Regions from separate parts of the Pseudoalteromonas sp. TAE56 genome, predicted to be linked through region 2. Evidence: predicted binding sites of a transcription regulator. Region 2 holds the regulator's gene; the other holds the start of a gene.

Region 1 (3,427 bases), on a different contig from region 2:
CACAAAACCGTAGTTTAGGTATTGTGTATAACGTTACAGATAATATTAATGTAACCGTTGATTACTATTCAATTGATATTGACGACCGTATTGTAATTAGTGACCGCTTAGGTAAAGGTTTATCTACAAGCCTTGATGCTGCATTAAATAGTGCGGGGGCTGGCGTAGGGCAGTTTTTCTTAAATGGTGCTGATACTGAAACTCGTGGTGTTGATTTTGTAGCAACGTGGAACACTGAAGGTTTAGGCGGTACGCTTGATTTTACACTTGCAGCTAACTTCACTAAAACAGATGTTGTATCGTTATTTTCTCCTGCTGGCTCAAGCCTTGAGACAGTAAGTGTAGATGATATATTTTCAGCGGAAGATATCTCTATTATAGAAGAGTGGCAACCAGAGGATCGTATTAACTTAAGTGCACTTTATCAACGTGATGATTGGACAGTTAACCTGTCACTTAATCGCTTTGGTGAGTACACAGTAGAAGATGGTGGACGTCAAACGTATGGCGCAGAAATTTTAACTGACGTTAAAGTTAACTACTTCGTTACTGAAGATTTGTCGGTAAACATTGGTGCAAATAACTTGTTTGACGTTTACCCAGATAAAAACGAAATAGGTAACTCTCGCTCAGGTACTATTGTGGATGCTAGTGGCAACACAGTAATAAGTAGCTCAGGTGTGTTTGACTACTCACGTCGCTCGGCTCCATTTGGATTTAACGGTGCTTACTACTACGTAGGTGCAGAATACCGTTTTTAATTAATAACCTCCCTTTCGTTATTTAACTCAAAGGGCCGTAAGGCCCTTTTTTTGTTTTAGCTTGGGCTCATTTTATTTAGAAATCAAACTTATTGAATAATCATCGTATTGCTTAATATTATTCATTACACTCATTAAAGTATTATGTGTACTGTTTTCGTCTGCGGTTATAAGTACCGAACTTATTTCATATTTAGCCGCGAACATCGCTAAATTAGACGTAACTTGCTCTAAATCAATTAACCTCCCTGAAAAATATACTCCGTTACTTTCATCAATTCTAAATAAAGCATTTTTAACAGGCTTATCTATTTGAGGGCTGTCGAGTGGTCGGTTTAATTCAATAGCCACAGGTTTTACAAAAGATGTAGTTACAATAAAGAAAATTAGTAATATGAACACTATGTCTAACATCGGGGTCATATCTACATCAGCATTATTTTGTAGTTTGGTTAGTTTTTTCATATTGGACCTTATTTTTAATTAAATGCTGCGGCGCCACAGCAAGGTTTTAGGTACCTATTAACAAAATTAGCACAGCAAAAATAAAGCGTGGTTAAATAAATATTCTAATAACATTAAATATTTGTACTAATTATGTATTAAAATGTGGTGAAATAAGGTGGTGTTTATACTGATCTGCTTAAATATGGGTCTATTTAGCATCGTTATAATGTAATGCAATTTGTTAAATTGCTTAAAAAACTATGTAGATTGGTATTAGAGGCAATAAAAAACCCAGCTCGAGGCTGGGTTCTAGTTATGCGCTATGTCAGCTTAATGCTTTTGCATACGGCTCATTTCTGCATGGCAGCTTTGCATTGTTAATAATGTTTTAGCCAGTGCAGCTTCGCAGTCAGCTGGTTGCGGTTTATCCATTGCTGCTTTAATTTCTTCAAGGGTTTTATCTTCTACCTCTTCGAGCTCTTTTACATACGTGCTGTCGTTGTGTGAGGTGAAAGTAGTCAATAGGGCTGTGTACGCACGTCGTGCTTCAACTGCGAAAGATGAGCCATCTTCACGTTCGCCTTTTTCATTAATTGCATATGGCTGCAAGCGCTCAACACTCACTTTTCGGGCATCTATCATACGCTGAAAAAGTGCACCAATAGCAGGGTCTTCAACTTTTCCCTGCGCCTTTTGATAAAAATCTATGCCGCTGTTCATAACTTGAATGATGTCAGTAATATGATTTACTTCTGATCCTTGATGGGTGTTCATAATGACCTCTTTAATTAAATGAATGTATAGTTCAATTTAATAAAAGCAATGTATGTTCCACGTTTCAATAGTTATGTAGTTATTTGATTTTATTGGTTTAATTTTGTTTTAGTAAGATGCTAAGTTAACAGGCAGAAAATTAACCTAGCAATTTTTACATTATATTGTGTAATAAAGTTATTTTAGCTCTTCAGCTACTTCAGCTACTTTTTGACGTAACCAAATGTGACTCGCATCGCGATGTAACAGTGGGCTCCAAATCATATCAAGCTCAAAAGGAGGAATTGGAAATGGTGGCTCTAAAATTTTAAGCCCCGGATCATCTAAATATATATTTGCGGCTTTTGAAGGAAGGGTCGCAATCAAATTTTTCTCTTTAGCTAAATGAATTGCCACATGGTAGTTACGCGTAAAAGTGGCAATATTACGATGCTTACCAAAGTGAGCAAGTGCTTCGTCAACCCAGCCAAGTTTTTGCACATCTTTAGGGTCCATGCCTACACCTACACCAAAACCTGTTTTGCTTACCCATATATGGCGCGCTTTTAAATAGCTGTCGAGACTAAAGTTTTCAATTATAGGATTATCGGCTTTTACTAAGCAGCAAAAACTATCTTTCCAAATACGTTTATGATGAAAAGACTGAGGTAAGTTTTCAAAACGGTTGATTGCCATATCTACTTTACCGTTTTCTACATCATGAAAGGTGACATCACTTGGTGTGAGTATATCTAAAGTAGTATCGGGGGCTTCTTCGTGCAATTTACTTAAAAGCTTTGGTGCTAATGTACTTGCAGCGTAATCACTGGCCATTATTCTAAACACACGCTTACTTTGGCTTGCCTCAAATTCTCGATTAGGAGCTAGAGTTTCTTCAAGGGTCATTAATATGCCACGAATAACGGGTTGTAACTCCAAAGCACGCTCGGTAGGCACCATACCATCGCTGGTACGAACTAAAATAGGGTCGTTAAATAAGTTACGAAGACGTTTAAGGCCATTACTCATTGCAGGTTGCGTTATACTCAATTGATTAGCAGCGCGTGTTACGTTGCATTCTCGAAGCAATGTATCGAGGTAAACGAGTAAATTTAAATCTATTTTACTTATATTCATTGTGTGTGTCCTTTAGCGCTTACCAGTGGTGAATAAAGCGCTGTGCTGTCGGGTATGGGTAAATATGACTTACCTGACCATTTTTTATATTTTGTTGTGCCTGCTTCCAAAAGCTAACATCTATAAGCTCAGGATGAGTGCTGAGTAAAAACTTCTTATACATAGGGTTTGGCATTACAAATGTACAAAGCTGCTCAGGAAATACGTCCTGTGGTGCAACAGAGTAACTTTGTCCATCCATTAGATAGTCGTCATAGCTCTTTGCTTTTGGTAATGCTCTAAAGTTCATATCGGTTAGATATTGAACTTCATCGTAATCGTAAAAAATA
Region 2 (3,427 bases):
CCAGAACCAGAACGGCCGCTTATGATAATTAACTCCATTTAACACCCTTTATAAAACTATGATTGATCGACAATAACTTGGTAAAGCTCAGCATCTGATTTTGCACAGCGTAACTGTTTACAAAAATCTTTGTTGTTTAGTTTATCAGCAATGGTTGCGAGAGTCTTTAAGTGCTGTTGGTTATCGCCATCTGGTACGATGAGTGCGACAAAAATATCAACAGGACGATTATCTATTGCATCAAAATTTATTGGAGTTTCGCTAACGAGTACTAAAGCTAAAGGCTCTTCTGCACCGCTCATTCGACCATGAGGAATGGCAATGCCACGGCCAATACCTGTACTACCCAGTTTCTCTCTACTCATTAAAGCAGTAAGGATATCCTGTTGCGGTAAATACGGAAGTTTGTCGTGAGCAAGTTCGCTAATGAACTCTAAAATTCTTTTTTTGCTATTAAAAAGGACCGCAGCTTTGCTGCAGTCCTGGCATATAAGTGAGCTTAATTTCATCATATTAGTGTCGAGCAAGCTTCTCTTTGTGTTTAATTACTTGTCGATCGAGCTTGTCGATCAACGAGTCAATGGCGGCATACATATCTTGATGTTCCGTAGAGGCAAATAGCTCAGCACCACTTACATGTATTGTGGCTTCTGCTTTTTGATTTAATTTTTCTACATCGAGAATGACATGAACATTATTAATATGATCAGAGTGTCTTTCTAGCTTCGCAAATTTGGTATTAATATAGTCTCTTAGTGAATCGGTTAATTCTACGTGACGACCAGTTAAGTTTAGTTGCATAAGCATTACCCTCTTTTTTTTGCGTCTTAGATCAAGCTTTTACGTTGATTTGACGGTGGAATAGCCAGAGATTCGCGGTATTTTGCGATTGTACGTCTTGCTACTTTAATTCCTTGCTCAGCCAATATATCCGCTATTTTGCTATCACTCAATGGTTTTGCTGAGTTTTCTGCAGCGATTAATTTGCGGATAAGTGCACGAATTGCTGTAGATGAACATTCACCACCGTTTTCGGTGCTTACATGGCTTGAGAAAAAGTATTTAAGCTCAAATATACCACGGGGTGTATGCATATACTTTTGAGTTGTTACGCGCGAAATTGTTGATTCGTGCATTTCTACCATTTCAGCAACATCATTTAAAACCATTGGTTTCATTGCTTCAGGGCCGTGTTCAAAAAAGCCTTGTTGTTGCTTAACAATACAATTAGTTACTTTTAAAAGTGTGTCGTTTCTACTTTCTAAGCTTTTAATAAACCATTTAGCTTCTTGTAAATGCGAGCGAATAAACTGGCTGTCACCACTCGATTTCACAGTGCGAGACATTGCAGCGTATTGGCTATTAACACGAATTTTAGGCATGCTATCTGGGTTTAACTCAACAACCCAGCGGCCTTTAATTTTTTTAACTGACACGTCTGGAATAACATACTCAGATTCTTCTCTTACAATAGTATCTGCTGGCTTAGGACTAAGAGTATGGATTAATGTCATTACTTCTTTAAGCTCTTCTTCTTTGAGCTTGGTTTTCTTCATTAATGTACGATAGTCACGAGCAGCTAATAAATCAATATGCTCGGTTAAAATCATTTTTGTTTCATTAATGTAAGGTGTTTCTTTATCAAACTGATTAAGCTGAATACACAAACACTCTTGTAAACTACGTGCAGCAATACCAACAGGATCAAACAGTTGGATGCGTTTTAATACAGCTTCAATTTCATCAAGTTCGACTTCGTTATCATCTTCGTTTTCTTGATTAAAGCTTTCTAAAATCTCTTCGCAGCTTAGTGTTAAAATACCTGAATCATCAACTGCTTCTACGATGGCAATAGCAATAGCTTCGTCTGTAGGGCTAAATGGCGTTAATTGTAACTGCCACATTAAATACTCATGGAGCGTCTCTGTAGAGGCACCTTGATAAATTGATTCATCTTCAGGCATTGGACCCGATGATGCTGCAGGAGCGGCACTCATGTACTCATCCCAGCTAACATCCATAGCCATGTCGTCACTTAGCGTGTCTTTCGCAAGTGCTTCACCACTATCTTGTTCGTATTCGCTTGGAGCATCATCGGCAGATGCGCTAACAGTTATGTCATCGGTATCAGCTTTTTGCTCGTTTTTGCCAGCAGCATCTTCTGAGTAGTCTTGTTCTTCAACCTCTAATAGCGGGTTGCTGTCGAGAGCTTCTTGTATTTCTTGCTGGAGATCCAATGTACTGAGTTGCAACAAACGAATAGCTTGTTGCAGCTGTGGAGTCATTGTAAGTTGCTGGCCCATGCGCAGCTGTAGTGATTGCCTCATGTATCTCTAACAATCCTTTTATGTTGTTATAATTAATACTAGCAGATGCTTAAAGACATGGCGTAAATGTTACAGCCTAAATTGCTCGCCTAAGTAAACATCGCGTACTGTTTTATCATTTAATACGTGTTCTGGAGTACCTGATGCAATCAGCTCCCCATGAGAAACAATGTAGGCTTTTTCACAAACATCAAGGGTTTCTCTTACGTTATGGTCGGTAATTAATACTCCAATCCCACGATTTTTAAGATGTTCTATTATTTTCTTTATATCTAATACTGAAATTGGATCAACACCAGCGAACGGTTCATCCAGTAATATAAATTTAGGATCTGCTGCCAGCGCACGTGCTATTTCGACACGACGACGTTCGCCACCTGATAATGCCATACCTTGGCTATCGCGAATGTGTTGTATGCTAAATTCATCTAATAATTTATCGAGTGTATCTTCTCGAGTTTGTTTATTTAGCTCTTTGCGCGTTTCTAAAATAGCCATTAAGTTTTGATAAACAGTTAGCTTTCTGAAAATTGAAGACTCTTGCGGTAAGTAGCCTATGCCTAATCTAGCACGACTATGCATAGGTAAAAGAGTAATATCGTTATCATCTATCGATATTTTACCTTTATCGCTAGGCACAAGGCCTACAATCATATAAAACGTGGTTGTTTTGCCTGCGCCGTTAGGGCCAAGTAAGCCAACAATACTGCCCGCTTTTACTTCAAGGCCAACGTTTTTTACAACTTCACGGCCTTTATAGCTCTTTGCTAATAGTTCTGCTTTTAATGTGCTCATGGTTGACCTTTGTCGCTTTTTTTACTTTTTTTAGTTTCAATGGGTACTAAAATTGTATGAACGCGGTCAGTTGAGTTTTCATCTTTTTCGGCACTGATTAGCTGTTGCTCAATGTCGTAGGTAATGCTTTTAGCATTTATTTTTTGTCCTGCTTGCGATACCTGTGCATTACCAACAAGCGTTAAAAAACGCTTAGATACATCGTAACGTACTTCGTCAGCACTGGCGCTCATAGTCGTGCCGTCTGATTGCTTCTCTTCAAAGTGGGCAGGGCTACCAGTGGCAATTAATAATTGCTTATTATC

Evidence for each region. The regulator sigma-54, encoded in region 2, starts transcription at its own class of promoters, with help from an activator protein. The targets are predictions, from matches to a motif close to GTTGGCACGNNNNTNGNNT.
Region 1: L656_RS0110170 (ferritin-like domain-containing protein) is a predicted target of sigma-54. The motif match lies at 2,026-2,044, and genes of this name have one in related genera.

The regions. Positions count from the first base shown of each region.
Region 1 covers NZ_AUTN01000100.1:6,266-9,692, reverse strand. The annotation lists gene L656_RS0110180 (TonB-dependent receptor plug domain-containing protein) at 1-761, shown strand, start outside; gene L656_RS0110175 (ExbD/TolR family protein) at 834-1,226, opposite strand; gene L656_RS0110170 (ferritin-like domain-containing protein) at 1,539-1,982, opposite strand; gene L656_RS0110165 (LysR family transcriptional regulator) at 2,160-3,098, opposite strand; gene aceK (bifunctional isocitrate dehydrogenase kinase/phosphatase) at 3,118-3,427, opposite strand, start outside.
Region 2 covers NZ_AUTN01000103.1:19,041-22,467, forward strand. The annotation lists gene rapZ (RNase adapter RapZ) at 1-38, opposite strand, end outside; gene ptsN (PTS IIA-like nitrogen regulatory protein PtsN) at 57-509, opposite strand; gene hpf (ribosome hibernation promoting factor) at 514-801, opposite strand; gene L656_RS0111060 (RNA polymerase factor sigma-54) at 828-2,327, opposite strand; gene lptB (LPS export ABC transporter ATP-binding protein) at 2,397-3,122, opposite strand; gene lptA (lipopolysaccharide transport periplasmic protein LptA) at 3,119-3,427, opposite strand, start outside.